3 regions of the Ligilactobacillus hohenheimensis genome follow, and region 3 is predicted to be linked to each of the others. Evidence: riboswitches for the same ligand, from Rfam matches in the RefSeq annotation. Region 3 holds a riboswitch; each other region holds the start of a gene.

The links. Region 3 has a riboswitch for lysine ahead of yjeM (glutamate/gamma-aminobutyrate family transporter YjeM). Riboswitches for the same ligand answer to the same signal wherever they lie in the genome.
Region 1: another riboswitch for lysine. It lies ahead of lysA (diaminopimelate decarboxylase); the one in region 3 lies ahead of yjeM (glutamate/gamma-aminobutyrate family transporter YjeM).
Region 2: another riboswitch for lysine. It lies ahead of QOR60_RS04745 (amino acid permease); the one in region 3 lies ahead of yjeM (glutamate/gamma-aminobutyrate family transporter YjeM).

The regions. Positions count from the first base shown of each region.
Region 1 is NZ_CANCXC010000001.1:436,551-441,350, forward strand. It holds gene dapF (diaminopimelate epimerase) at 1-942, opposite strand, end outside; gene QOR60_RS02205 (aspartate kinase) at 944-2,311, opposite strand; lysine riboswitch at 2,500-2,685, shown strand; gene lysA (diaminopimelate decarboxylase) at 2,791-4,107, shown strand; gene dapD (2,3,4,5-tetrahydropyridine-2,6-dicarboxylate N-acetyltransferase) at 4,107-4,800, shown strand, end outside.
Region 2 is NZ_CANCXC010000003.1:1,471-6,270, reverse strand. It holds gene QOR60_RS04755 (sulfite exporter TauE/SafE family protein) at 42-890, opposite strand; gene QOR60_RS04750 (zinc-ribbon domain-containing protein) at 1,039-1,938, shown strand; lysine riboswitch at 1,980-2,155, shown strand; gene QOR60_RS04745 (amino acid permease) at 2,262-3,734, shown strand; gene serS (serine--tRNA ligase) at 3,994-4,800, shown strand, end outside.
Region 3 is NZ_CANCXC010000004.1:133,503-138,302, reverse strand. It holds gene QOR60_RS06185 (ribose-phosphate diphosphokinase) at 1-412, opposite strand, end outside; gene glmU (bifunctional UDP-N-acetylglucosamine diphosphorylase/glucosamine-1-phosphate N-acetyltransferase GlmU) at 482-1,891, opposite strand; lysine riboswitch at 2,077-2,248, shown strand; gene yjeM (glutamate/gamma-aminobutyrate family transporter YjeM) at 2,363-3,898, shown strand; gene QOR60_RS06170 (metal-dependent transcriptional regulator) at 4,043-4,690, opposite strand; gene QOR60_RS06165 (RluA family pseudouridine synthase) at 4,788-4,800, opposite strand, start outside.

The DNA.
Region 1 (4,800 bases), on a different contig from region 3:
GAGCTGGTGGACCCACTGTTGATAAGCATGCTCCTCATTGGTTTCAACGACTGAAAGCGGGGCAAAATCTGCGTTAACGGTGATTTCATGGGTAACGGTTGCGTTACCGATTAACTCGATCCATTGCCGCCCGGTTTTTTCTTGGTGAACAATGGTTTGCACCATCCCGCCAGGATTGAAAATGGTGAGGGGCTGTTCAACCAGCTCCGGGTGGTGAACAGTAACGTAGCTGAGGCTGGTTGCCGCCATTCCGGTACCGCAGGCGTTGGTAAAACCCACGCCGCGTTCATAGGTCTGCACAAATAACGTCTGGTCGTTGCGAACTTCAGCAAAACTAACGTTGACCCCATCCGGGAAATACGGGTTGGGAGCGTTGAGCGTCTTCCCCAACTTTTCAAGTGTTGCTTGGGCTTCCCGAACGGATGGGACGAAGCTAATCAGGTGGGGGTTAGGGACGGCAACTGCCGTAAAACGGAGGTGGGGATCAAGGGCAGGAATGGCGGCATTTATCACCGGAGCGCCCCCTAAATTAGTCATGGGCAACGCCGCTGGTTGAAAACGGACGGGTGAAATCTCAACGCCAATCGCCGGTACCCCAGGGGCGAGATCCGTGTGAACCCGCACGGTAAGCGCTGCTTCGTCGGTCGCAACCTTAAAGGTCGGGCTGGAAGCCGTGGAGGCTAAGTACCGGGCGACCGCGCGTAACCCGTTCCCACACATTTTAGCGTGAGTGCCATCGCTATTGATAATCGCCATCCGCCCCTGACACCCGGAGTGCGTCGTGGGGCAAACTAATAATACGCCGTCAATATTCCGGAGAACGGGAATTCTTTGCCGCAGGTAGGCCGGAAACTGGCTTTCAGCCACGGGTAACTGGAGCGAAAGCGGTGCGGGGATAAGGGCAAAGCGGTTTTCCGAACCGTGCACACGAAAGATTTTCATTTTAAGCGTCCTCCTTTTCAAAGTAATTGTAAATCGCGGCAGTTCCCCGGTCAGCGTCACTTGCGCGAACTCCCACCATGATAGAAATTCGGGATGCTCCCTGGTTAATCATGTGAATGGCAACGTTGGCTTGGGCGAGCGCCGTGGTCACGCCATTCGTTGTTCCGATGCGGTCGTGCATTCCCTCGCCGACAACCATGATAATGGCGTAGTCGTCAATCCATTCAAGGTGATCGGGTTGCACTGCGGCTTGGATGTCAAGAGCAATTTGCTGCCGGAGAGCGGGGGTTAGCTGGCTAGTACGCGTAATAATCGTGAGGTCGTCGATCCCAGACGGCATGTGCTCGTACGAAATGCCGTGCGCCGATAAAATTTTTAAGATCTTGAGGGTAACGCCAACCTCCTTATTTAGTAGGTACTTATGCAGGTAGAGCGCACTAAAATTGCGGGCGCAGGCAACCCCCGTAATCGTCGTCTGCGGCTTAAAGTTCGTAGCGGGAATAATGCGGGTTCCCGGACGCTGGGGCGCATTGGTGTTTTTTACGATCACCGGAATCTTCCCCGCAATTGCTGGGATGAGTGCCTCGTCGTGAAACACGGAAAATCCCGCATACGCCAGTTCACGCATTTCCCGGTACGTCATCTCTTTAATTGGTCGCGGATGAGAAACAACCGTGGGATTAGCCGCATAAATCGCATCGACATCCGTAAAATTTTCGTAGCATTCAGCTGCAACTCCCCGGGCGATAATGGCGCCAGTAATATCCGACCCGCCGCGGGAAAATGTCGCAACTTCGCCATTAGGGGTGTAGCCGTAAAAGCCAGGAATTACCAAAACTTCACGGCTTTCCCAGAACCGCGCAAGGTGACTGTAGGTTTGAGGTAGAACCGTTGCGTTATTAGGCCCAAGCTGATCACTAACAATAATCCCTGCTTCTTTTGGATCAATAAACTGCGCAGTGATTCCCTGGTGGTTAAGGAGGGCGGCAAGCAGAAAGGCGTTCAGCCGTTCCCCGGTGGCCTTAAAGGCGGCCATTAGGTAGTCTGCATTGGGGAAGGCGGTTTCCGCCAGGGAAGTAATTGTTTGTGGGATAAATTGCAGCGCCTTTTGCGGTAAATCAAAGAACGCCGCAATTTCAAAGTATCGCCGAATAATTTTTTCCCGAATTTCGGCATAATCATCACGATGAAGGACTGCGGTTGCATACGCAATTAATAAATCGGTCACCTTAACATCATCAGCTGAACGTTTTCCGGGAGCAGACGTAACGATTATTCGGCGTTCTGGATCTTCTTTGATGATTGCGATTGCCCGTTCAACGTGGGGCCCATCTGCGAGGGAGCTTCCCCCAAACTTAACTACTTTCATGTAATTTCCCCTCCAAATAAGAATTCTGTGAAAGATTACGTTTTATTTTAATAACCGATTTCCCACTGTCAACACCTAAAATACAGGTAAATTGGTAATTAATTGTGGCATTTAAGGAAGAAATAAATTAATTGAAATTAAAATCAGATTAGTGATTGACATTTGGTTGGTGACAGTGTAAATTAAAGCCAAGTCGAAGAGGCGCGACCAATATTAGTATCTTGGGTTAGTTTATTTCCGAACAATGATCCCAAGTGAAAGGAGCGGTCGCCGAAGCGCCAGGAAGGGAAATATTTCTGGTTTGCTGGGTTGAAGTTTAAGAGGCTTCAGACTGTCGCAAGAAAATAAAAGCTTGCGGGGCGCTATCGACACCGGATTTCTACACTAATTTTGACTAATAGGTTACGTAGATTCCCCTGTGTGGCGCACACACGGGGGATTTTTTAGCGCCCTGTACTTGAACGTATGGGGGAATTAAGATGCCATTTCCAAATCAATTCACAACAACGCCATCTGGCCACCTGATGCTTGGGGGATGTGATGCCCTGGCACTTACTCGCAAATACGAGACGCCGTTAATCGTATACGACGTTGATCAGATTAAAGCGGCTGTTTCTCAATTCACGCAAACACTGACGGCTTCTGGCCTTGCACACGCGGTTTGTTACGCAAGTAAGGCGTTCTCGTGTATCGCAATTTACCAGTTAATGGCCCGTTTAGGGTGTCACGTTGATGTGGTATCAGGAGGCGAACTCTATACCGCACTGCAAGCCCATTTCCCGCCGGAACGCATTAGTTTTCACGGGAACAATAAAACGAAAGCAGAGCTGGAATTCGCAGTGGCCAGCCATGTTGGGTCAATCATTATTGACAATTTCCATGAAATTAACTTGTTAAAGCAGGTTCTAACTGGCAACAACGCCACGGTTAACGTGATGCTGCGGGTGACGCCCGGGGTGGAAGCCCATACTCACCGGTACATTACGACCGGTCAGACCGATAGTAAGTTTGGGTTTGACCTTGCTTCAGGGCAAGCCACTACCGCACTGCAACGGGTTTTAGCCTGTTCCCGCATGAACTTTATTGGCGTTCATGCCCATATCGGTTCGCAGATTTTCGTACCGGATGGCTTCGTAGCGGCGGTTAATCGGTTATGTGTCCTCATTACGCAGTGGAAACGCAACTTCGCAGTCATTCCTGCAATTCTTAATATTGGCGGCGGGTTCGGGGTTCAGTACACAGAAGATGATCATCCCGTTCCGCTTAAAACGATGCTTACAACAATAACCACTACCGTAAAGCGGGCCTTTGACCAGGCGCACTTACCGCTCCCCGCGCTATGGGTTGAACCGGGACGCGCGCTCGTAGGGCCTGCCGGGACAACGTTATATACCGTGGGGAGCGAAAAACATGTTCCCGGAAGGTTGCCGTACGTTGCCATCGACGGGGGAATGGGGGATAACATTCGCCCTGCCTTATACAATGCCCGCTACACGGCGGTAAATGCCGCTTGCCCCACCGCGCCGGCGACTCAACATGTTCGTCTGGTTGGCAAGTACTGCGAATCGGGAGATGTTTTAGTTGATGACTTACGGATTGCGCCGGTGGCCGCCGGTGATATTGTCGCGGTCCCCGTTACCGGGGCGTACGGGTATTCAATGGCATCCAACTACAACCGGAATTGTCGGCCAGCAGTTGTTTTTGCGCAGCGTGGCCGGGCGCAACTAGTAATTCAGCGCGAAAGTTATGCGCAGCTCGTAACTAATGATTTATCGTACGAAGGGAGTAATGAATGATGAAACAAATGAGTACGCAGGAAATGATTGACTACATTGGGAATGCTCCGAAGACAACCCCTGTGCGGGTTTATCTTCAGGGAAAGTTTACGGCCGTTCCATTTCCTCCGGAAATCGCCGCTTTTCATACGCCCACCATGGCTATTCTGATCGGCGATTGGGGAAGGATTAAGCCCTTCATTACGGCGCATACCAAGGTGATTGAAACAACCCACGTGGAATTGATTGCCCGTAACAGCGCGGTTCCGCTACTGGATTATATTGACACGAATGCCCGAATCGAACCTGGCGTAATTATCCGCGACCAGGTCGAAATCGGAGACCGGGCGGTAATTATGATGGGCGCCATTATTAATATTGGAGCCGTAATCGGGGAGGAGACAATGATTGATATGGGCGTAGTGCTGGGGGGCCGAGCCCAGGTTGGCCGCCACTGCCATATTGGTGCGGGAAGCGTTTTAGCCGGGGTAATTGAACCAGCAAGTGCCCAGCCAGTAGTTATTGAAGATAACGTCATGGTCGGGGCCAATGCCGTGGTGTTGGAGGGTGTGCGGGTTGGCCACGATTCAGTGATTGCTGCGGGGGCGGTAGTCACGCACGACGTGGCTCCTAACACCGTGGTTGCGGGAGTTCCCGCCCGGGTGATTAAAAGGAAAGATGCTAAAACGGCGCACAAGACGGCGCTTGAAGATG
Region 2 (4,800 bases), on a different contig from region 3:
GTGTTTAAGTTCAACTTGTTGTTTTTTCTCGTTCATTTCAATCACCCAATGTTAATTCCAAATGCTTTCAGGGCCATTTGTAATCCGAGGTACAGGAAGACCGGAACGAAAATCATCCGCAGCACCCGTGTCGGCAGCTTCTGCATGATCCGGCTTCCAAGCAAGGAACCCACGAGGATTCCCAGTGCCAGGGGAACGGCAATTTCCGGCCGGATAGCCCCGCTAAAGAAGTAGACCGTTGCCGAAGCGGCAGCCGTCACCCCCATCATCAGGTTACTGGTTGCACTGGACGGTTTCAGGGGCATTTTCATGGCGTTATCAAGGGCCATGACCTTAAAGGCCCCTGAACCAATCCCCAGCATTCCGGAAGCAAGGCCGGCGCCAAACATGATGGCTAACCCACCGGGAATGTTTTGGACGTCGTAGTTCACTTCCTCGTGCGTGCTCTTATCGTAGTACGAACTGTTGAGCTTAAACCGTACGGCCCATTTGTCCGGCTTTGCCCGGTGAAGAACTTCTTCGCCAGCCATTAGCTTCCGCACCATGTTAAATGATGCGAAGAGCAGAAGGCACCCGAACAGGAAGTATAGGATCTTTCCGTTCATTGACCCGGTTAAGAGGGCCCCGATGACAGCTCCACTGGCCGTGGCCACTTCCAAAAACATGGCAACCCGAAGATTAATAAGGTCGTCCTTGAGGAAGGCGATGGTCGAACCAGAGCTGGTGGCAATCACCGCAATGATACTTGCTCCGATGGCGTATTTAATGTTGAGACCGAATAGGAGGGTGACGATTGGGGTAACAATCATCCCGCCCCCAATTCCAAGAATTGCGCCGAGTGTTCCGGCAAGAAACCCGACAAAGAGCATGATCGCTGCTGTTGTAATCATACGTAACGCTCCTTTTTTCAAAATCACCCCCATTATACTCTTTTCATAGGTGGCGGTAGGTTAAGTTTTGGTTCTGTTGCGGGCTGGTGCGGGAAATATGGTATATTGAAAGCAAACTGAAATATGATTTAGAACGGGTGAGGAGTTAATGTATACGTGTGAACGCTGTGGCCACCAGCTTGAGGGAAACCAGGAGCGGTGTGCCTTTTGCGGTGCCCGCCAGCAACGGGATAATGCTGCGGGCGAAAAGAAAAAGTGTAAGAAATGTCACCGTGATATTCCGGTGAACGCCAACTTTTGTCCGTACTGTGGGGCGGACCAGGCGTACCTTGATCCCAACGAGCTCCACCAGGAAGAAGCACCGGGTTCCCAGGGAAAACCGCAGGGTGACCGGCCAGTACGGGTAACAACAATTGATAATGAAGAGGACCTGCAGCGGTTCTTGATGGCAATGCAACAGCAGATGCAGCAGGAGCAGCAGCGGGTGCCGCACCTGCCAGCGAATGAATCTCCCGAACCGGGAATCATTCCCTCAACGAAGTTAATGCTCCGGGACACGTTTGTTTTAGGAAAACGGATGGGCCGGGCCGATTTCTGGTGGGGAACCCTGGGGTTGGTTCTTTTGTTGACCTGCTACACGCTAGTCATCGGGCTCGGAGTTCAACTATTTGTCGGCCTGGGGATTAGTAAAAGCCTTGCGATTCAGGTGGGCCTTTCCGTTGCAATGGTCGGGGCAACGGCGGCCGTAATTTGTAACTTGACGGCGCAGGTCCGGCGGTTCCATGACGCTGAATTACCCGCATTCCTCTTCCTTTTCATTATTCTCTTGGGGGACATTCCGCTGCTCCTTCTGTGTATGAAGGGACAGGCGATTACCAGTGACCGGTACACCTTCCAGGCTCCCCGGGAGCGAATGATGGCGTTCGAGCAGCATTTCCAGCAGCACCAGCAGGAAGCCGAGCGGGAAGAGGAACGGGATGAAGCGGAAAACCGGGCCCGGAATGCAGGTAAGCAGCACGATGAGCACCATGACGATCAGGATAATTAAGTTAAGGATTGTATTTGCGCGTTAAGTTTGGTATCGTAACACTATCGAACAGAGGTTGCGGTAATCAATAGTAACCTGGCTGAGACGGGGAAACGTTGTTGAAACCAGGCGAAAGGGTGCACCGCCGAAGTGCCACCTGGTTTCTCCTAGGTGGGGCTGGGCGTCAGGTTAAGAGCCGGACGACTGTCGCGGGTGACCGCGGAGCGCTATCGATATCCATGAATCAGAGATGACTGTGAAATGAATGGGGCGTGGTTCGAGACCGCGCCCCTTTTGGTGTTGATTAGTGTTTGCCTCAATATATTACTGAGGAGGACGAACCCATGAAAAAGGATTCGCGTGAGTATTCACTAAAACGGGACCTAAAGACCCGACACCTTTCGATGATTGCCCTTGGCGGTAGTATCGGAACCGGGCTGTTTGTTGCATCGGGGTCCGCTATTTCTACGGCCGGCCCTGGAGGGGGACTAGTTGCCTACATCGCCATTGGGGTGATGGTGTACTTCCTAATGACGTCGCTGGGGGAAATGGCAACGTACATGCCGGTTTCAGGATCGTTTGCCACGTATACCAAAAAGTTTGTTGACCCGGCACTCGGATTTGCGATGGGGTGGAACTACTGGTTTAACTGGGCAATTACCATTGCGGTTGACGTCTCAACGGCGGCGTTAGTGCTGCAGTTCTGGTTCCCGCACGTTCCTAACTGGATTTTTAGTTTTGGTGCGTTGAGCTTGGTCTTCTTGATCAACTTCTTATCCGTTAAGTCGTACGGAGAGACGGAATACTGGCTGTCTTTGGTAAAGATTATTACCGTTATTGTCTTCTTGGTGGTTGGGTTCCTAACCATCTTGGGAATTATGGGCGGCGGCCACGCAATTGGTTTGCGCAACTTCACCTACAAGCAGGCGCCGTTCGTGGGCGGATTGCCGGCAATTCTCAACGTCTTTGTTGTTGCTGGGTTCTCGTTCCAGGGGACGGAGCTTGTGGGGGTTACGGCTGGTGAATCCGCTACGCCGGAAAAGAGTGTACCCACGGCAATCAAGCAGGTTTTCTGGCGGATTCTATTGTTCTATATTTTGTCGATTTTCGTGATTGCCTGCATTATTCCGTACACTAGTCCGGATTTACTGGGTTCATCGGCTAAGGATATTGCTATCAGTCCGTTTACGCTGGTCTTTAAGCGGGTCGGCTTGGCTTCGGCGGCTTCCGTGATGAATGCGGTCATTCTTACGGCGGTGCTGTCGTCGGCTAATTCGGGGATGTACGCATCAACCCGGATGTTAATGGCGATGGGACAGGACGGCGACGCCCCGCGGATTTTTGGGAAAGTCAATCAGCGCGGGATTCCGCTGCCGGCCTTGTTAGTAACGACCCTGGTTGGGTTGGCAACGTTCCTGACAAGTATCTTTGGACAGCGCGTTTACATCTTCCTGGTTGCCGCGAGTGGGTTAACCGGATTCATTGCGTGGGTCGGAATCGCGATTTCGCACTACCGGTTCCGGCGGGCGTACGTTGCCCAGGGGAAGGGCCTCAACGCCCTGGAGTATAAGGCTAAGTGGTTCCCGTTTGGACCAATCATGGCATTTGTAATGTGTATCCTGGTAATCGTCGGGCAAAACATTAAGGCGTTTACGCACCTTGATTGGTACCAGATTTTGATTACGTACATGTCAGTCCCATTGTTCTTTGGGCTGTTCTTCTACTACAAGTTTAAGCACCACACGAAGTTAATTCCGCTTGAGGAAGTGGACCTAACAACGACCCGGGTAACGGGGAAGGAACGGGTTGACAAGTAGTTGGAGCGGATTATACTAAAATCAAAGATAAAGCGTTAAACATCATGATTCGCCATAAGTAGGCTTTCAGAGACGGGGGAGATGGTGGGAACCCCGAGCCGAAACTCCAGCGGATCGAGTATGGGCGGGTAATGCCGCACGGGAGACCGTTACCTCAATTGAGTGCGCAGAGAATGCGAACTTGGGTGGTACCGCGAAACGGAGTCCGTTCGTCCCATGGGATGACGGGCTCCGTTTACTTTTTTCAAGGAGGAAGACCATGTTAGACGTTAAGGATATTCGGAAGAACCCGGATGAATACAAGCAGCGGTTGGCTGCCCGGGGAGTGACGGCAGAACAGATTGACCAGTTAATTGCGGCGGATGCTAAGCGCCGGGAGCTTTTGCAGCAGAGTGAGGAGCTTAAGAAGGAGCGAAATGATGTTTCGGCAGCGATTGCTCAAGCTAAGCGGAATAAGGAAGATGCCACGGACGCAATCACCCGGATGCGGGCCGTTGGGCAGCAGATTAAGCAGCTGGATGAGGAACTGGTGACGGTTCAGGAGCAGGTTAAGGACATGGCTTCGCGGTTACCGAACCTGCCGAACCCGACCATTCCAATGAGCATGAATGAGGAAGACGCCGTTGAAATCAAAAAGGTAGGGACCCCGCGGGAGTTTGCTTTTGAACCTAAGGCCCACTGGGACATCGGTGAAGACCTCGACATTCTTGACTTTGAGCGGGGTGCCAAGGTTGCGGGTGCCCGGTTTGTATACTACAAGGGCTTAGGTGCGAAGTTAGAGCGGGCCGTGTACAACTTCATGCTGGATGAGCATGAAAAGGAAGGTTACACGGAAATGATTCCGCCGTACATCGTGAATGCCGCTTCAATGTACGGGACCAGTCAGTTCCCGAAGTTCAAGGAGGACGTTTACCAGGTAAACGGTGAGGACATGACGCTGATTCCAACGGCCGAGGTGCCGCTTACCAACTACTACCGCGATGAAGTCATTCCGCGCGAGCAGTTACCGGTTTACGAAACGGCGCTGACACCGTGTTTCCGGTCAGAAGCCGGGAGTGCTGGCCGG
Region 3 (4,800 bases):
CAGCGTGGAGGTCAAGGGCGATTACCCGGTTGGCTCCCGCCTTTTCAATCATATCGGCTACCAGCTTGGCGGTAATTGGTTCCCGGGAGCGCACTTTCCGGTCCTGCCGGGCGTAGCCGTAGTACGGGATCACGACGTTAATCGTTGCCGCACTGGCCCGCCGCAAAGCGTCAATCATGATCAACAGTTCCATCAGGTTATCGTTCACCGGGGCCGACGTTGACTGGACGATGAAAATCTCGTCCCCCCGAACACTTTCCTCAATGTTAATCCGAATTTCGCCGTCGCTAAACCGGTCAACCGACGTCTTGCCCAGCGGAATTCCCATCGCGTCGGCAATCTTCTGTGCTAACGGTTTGTTGGAATTCAATGCAAACAACTTAATCTTTGAGTCTGAATTATGTCCCGACATGGTAGCCTCCATATGTTTAATTCTACGGTTAATTCTAATTCATGCACCGCCATTCAGGCAAGCAGATTCCTACTTTTCGCCGTACTTTTCGGCATTTTTCTTTGCAGCCTCCGCAACAGGGTAGCGGTCGTAGTAACCTTTTTTGTTAACCTGCCGACCACGGGCAATCCCCATGTCGTGCGGTGCAACGTCATCCGTGATCGTTGAGCCCGCCGCAACGTATGCATGGTCCCCAATTTCAACCGGGGCAATGATGTTTGAGCCGCTGCCGATGAACGAGTAGTCCCCAACATTTGTGTGGTGTTTATTCATTCCATCGTAGTTGACAAAGACGGTCCCGCAGCCAATGTTAATTTCCTTCCCTAAGGTTGCATCCCCAACGTAGGTCAGGTGCCCGACCTTGGTGTTTTGCCCAATCTGGGCGTTCTTAACCTCACAGAAGTTCCCGATGTGGACGCCCACACCAATCTCTGCCTTTGGCCGCAGGTGACTGTACGGTCCAATGTTACTGTCCTTGTGCATTACCGCATTTTCAAGGAACGAAGCCGTGACCGTGACACCGTCCTCAATGACACTATCCCGAATCTCGGAGTGGGCCCCAATCACACAGTCACTCCCAATTGACGTCTTACCCTTAAGCACAACTCCCGGTTCAATTACGGTGTCATTGCCAATCTGAACATCCGCATCAATGTACGTGGTAGCCGGATCAATCATGGTAACCCCGTTTTGCATGTGCCGGGTATTAATTCGCTGCTGCATAACCCGCGTTGCGTTTGCCAGGGCAACCCGGTCGTTTACCCCCATTGATTCCGTGAAATCATCCATCTGAAAGGCACCAACCTGCTTACCGGCCTGCTTGAGGATCCCGATAACATCTGTCAGGTAGTACTCTCCTTGTGCATTGTCGTTCGACAGCTGGTGAAGGGCAGCAAACAATTCCTGATTGTTAAAGCAGTACACGCCCGTGTTAATTTCCTGGACAGCTGCTTCTTCTGGCGTTGCATCCTTTTGTTCAACAATCTTCGCAACCGTTCCGGCGGCGTCCCGAATAATCCGGCCGTAGCCAAACGGCTGGTCAGTATGGGCCGTCAGCACCGTTGCGGCTGCGCCCTGTTGCTCGTGGTAGGCGAACAGTTGCTTAAACGTTTCAGCAGTAAAGAGCGGGGTGTCACCGCACGTTACGAGGGTAATCCCGTCTTTTTGACCCAACACGTCCTCCGCTTGCATCACGGCATGCCCCGTTCCGAGCTGCTCCGCCTGCAAAGCATAGATTGTCCGGTCACCAAGAAGCTGCTTAACCTGGTCCGCGCCGTGGCCGACAACCGTCACAATCTGGTCAATCCCGACCCGTTCCAGCTGGGTCAAGACATGATCAACCATTGCCTTCCCGCAAACCGGGTGGAGAACTTTATATAACTTTGACTTCATCCGGGTCCCCTGACCCGCCGCTAAAATTACCGCATATTTTTCTGTCATTCTTTTTCAAATCCTTTATTAAAACTAGCTAATTTCAATCCCCTTAATCTTACCCCATGTCCCGGGGAGACGCAATTTTAGCTCCATGGTTGCTGGGGACAATTCTAATAATTATCAAAGTAATCGCAAAAAGTGTTCGTATTTCCCTTGACGCTCCCGCACAAGCGTAGTATAAAGTTAGTAAATAAAGTAATAGAGGTCGCGACCAATAAGAGTACCTTTTCGGAGACTTCCCAAGTCGATGATGAAAAGCAAAAGGAGCGGTTGCCGAAGTGTCAGTCCCCGGGACGGGCTGGTGCTGGGACGTAGTTGAACAAACTACGGACTGTCGCAGCAATGCGGAGCGCTATTCACACGGAACGGATAAACCCCTCCCGGTGCATGTGGTGCCCGGAAGGGGTTTTTCTTCACCAGTAGTGTTAGCCAACCTTTATTAATTATTTAATCCAATTAATTAAGGAGCGGTTACTGATGGAAAACAGTCAACGCAAAATGTCAATGTGGGGTCTGGTCTTAATGATTTTTGCCGCCATTTATGGGCTTGGTAATACGACCGTCGGCTTCTACCAGATGGGATACGGAGCAATGCTCTGGTATGTTTTAGGAGCTTTACTCTTCTTCATCCCTAGTTCACTTATGTTCGCGGAATACGGTTCCGCCCTCAAGGACAGCCAGGGAGGGATTTACTCCTGGCTTCAAGCTAGTATCGGCGAAAAGCCCGCGTTTATCGGTACCTTTATCTGGTATGCAGCGTGGGTCATTTGGCTGGTAACAAACTTCTCAACCATTTCAGTTTCAATTTCCGGGGCCATTTTCGGAAAGGACACCACCCAGGCATGGCACCTCTTCGGGCTAACCTCCAACCAAACCCTTGGGTTAATTGGAATTGCCCTGCTGGTCTTTGCAACGTTCGTATCAACCCGCGGGTTTGATAAGATTGAAAAAATCGCCAGTTTCTGTGGGACGTTTATTATCGGGGTAGCCATCTTCTTTCTTATTGTTAGTGCCATCTACCTGATGGTTGTCCACGGCCACCTCGCTCAGCCCCTGACCACCCAAAGCATGGTAAAGTCCCCGAATCCTGCATTCGGTTCCCCCATTGCCTTGATGTCGTTCTTCGTTTACGCGGTTTTTGCGTACGGGGGCATGGAAACGATGGGAAGCACCATCGATAAGGTCAAGGATCCGGATAAAAACTTCCCGCGGGGGATTGTTATTGCTGCCATCGGTATGATCGTAATCTACTGTGTTGGGGTGCTTGCTTGGGGGGTAACCGCCAACTGGCACCGGGTTTTAAGCGGAAGCAACGTTGACCTCGGGAACATCACCCTGGTATTAATGAGTAACCTCGGGTATTCAATCGCCCACACCCTTCTCCACACGTCCGTTGCCACTGCCAAGATCTGGGGGCTCTGGGCCGACCGGATTATCGGGATTGAGGAAATCTTTTCAATTTTTGGAGCCATCTTCATCCTCATTTACTCGCCGTTAAAGACAATGATTATCGGGACTCCTCAGCGGTTATGGCCAAACAAACTGACCAAGCTGAACGAGCACGGGATGCCGGCCACCGCCATGTGGTGTCAAACCGTCATGGTTGTGCTAATTATCCTCGGGGTTTCCTTTGGGGGTAAATCCGCCCAGGCGTTCTACACGGTCCTGCAGGACATGAACAACGTTACAACCTCCGTGCCGTACCTCTTCTTAATTGCGGCCTTCCCGTTCTTCAAGAAGCGGCAGGATTTAGAGCGGCCGTTTGAAATTTACACCAACCGGTCACTCACCGTAGCGGTTTCGTTCATTAGCTGGATTACCATTTTCATGGGGATTGTCTTCACGGTTGTTCAACCCCTCCTCCAGCACGATTTCTACACCGCCTTCTGGACGGTCTTTGGGCCAGCCTTCTTTGGGATTGCGGGCTGGTGCTTCTACTCACTGGCTGGTTACCGGCAACGGCACCGCGTTAACGCGGGCGTCCCCGTCACGGAAGAATTAAATAATAATTAACGAGGTAAAGAGGGCGTGGCATAAGACCACCCCTCTTTACTGCTCTCACACTAATTTAAAACGGGCTGAACGGAAGCCCCGCCGCACTTACGTTTTGGCGGCCTACTGCTTCCATTCAGCCCGTTTTTATTTAATATTTACGCATTATTCCCGCACGAAGATGTAGTTTGCTGCCTTATAACCAACATCAAACTGCTTCCCGTTATCCAGACGGACCACAATGGGGCCTTCAAACGGCGTATGCTGCTCAACTGTCAGCTGATCACCAATATCAAGCCCACTCCCGTCCAGGTATGTTAGGAGTTCGTGATTGTCCGTAAACCGTTCCACCGTTACGCTTACCCCGTCCGCGACACTTGCCAGCGTCCGGTGACTCTCCTCGGCATAATGGCCATCCTTATCAGGAATTACGCCGCCGTGCGGACAATGCGTGGGGTGGCCGAGGTACTCATCAAGGTGGTTCATCAGGTTTTCACTCATATCATGCTCGAGAACCTCCGCATCAGCGTGAATATCCTCTAGCTTGTAATGCAGCTTGTCGACTAAAAACGTCTCCCATAACCGGTGGCGCCGAATTAACGCCGCCGCAAGCCGTTCCCCCGTTTCCGTCAGGCGCACCCCCGCATACGGAATGTGGTGCACCAATCCTTCCGCGGCGAGTTTATTCACCATCTCGGTCACGGAACCCGCAACAACGTTTAAGCCCATCGCAATTTGTTTATTCGTGATTTCCTTTTTGGTTCCGCCCAGCTCAAAGATAATTTTTAAATAGTCCTGTTTCTTTGGCGTCATGCTCGATCCCCCAGTATTCCGCTTTAACTGTCGCCTTCATTATAGCAATCTTTACCATTTCAGGGAAACGCTTTTTTGGGCATCCCAAAAATAATTTTTATTGCAAAGTA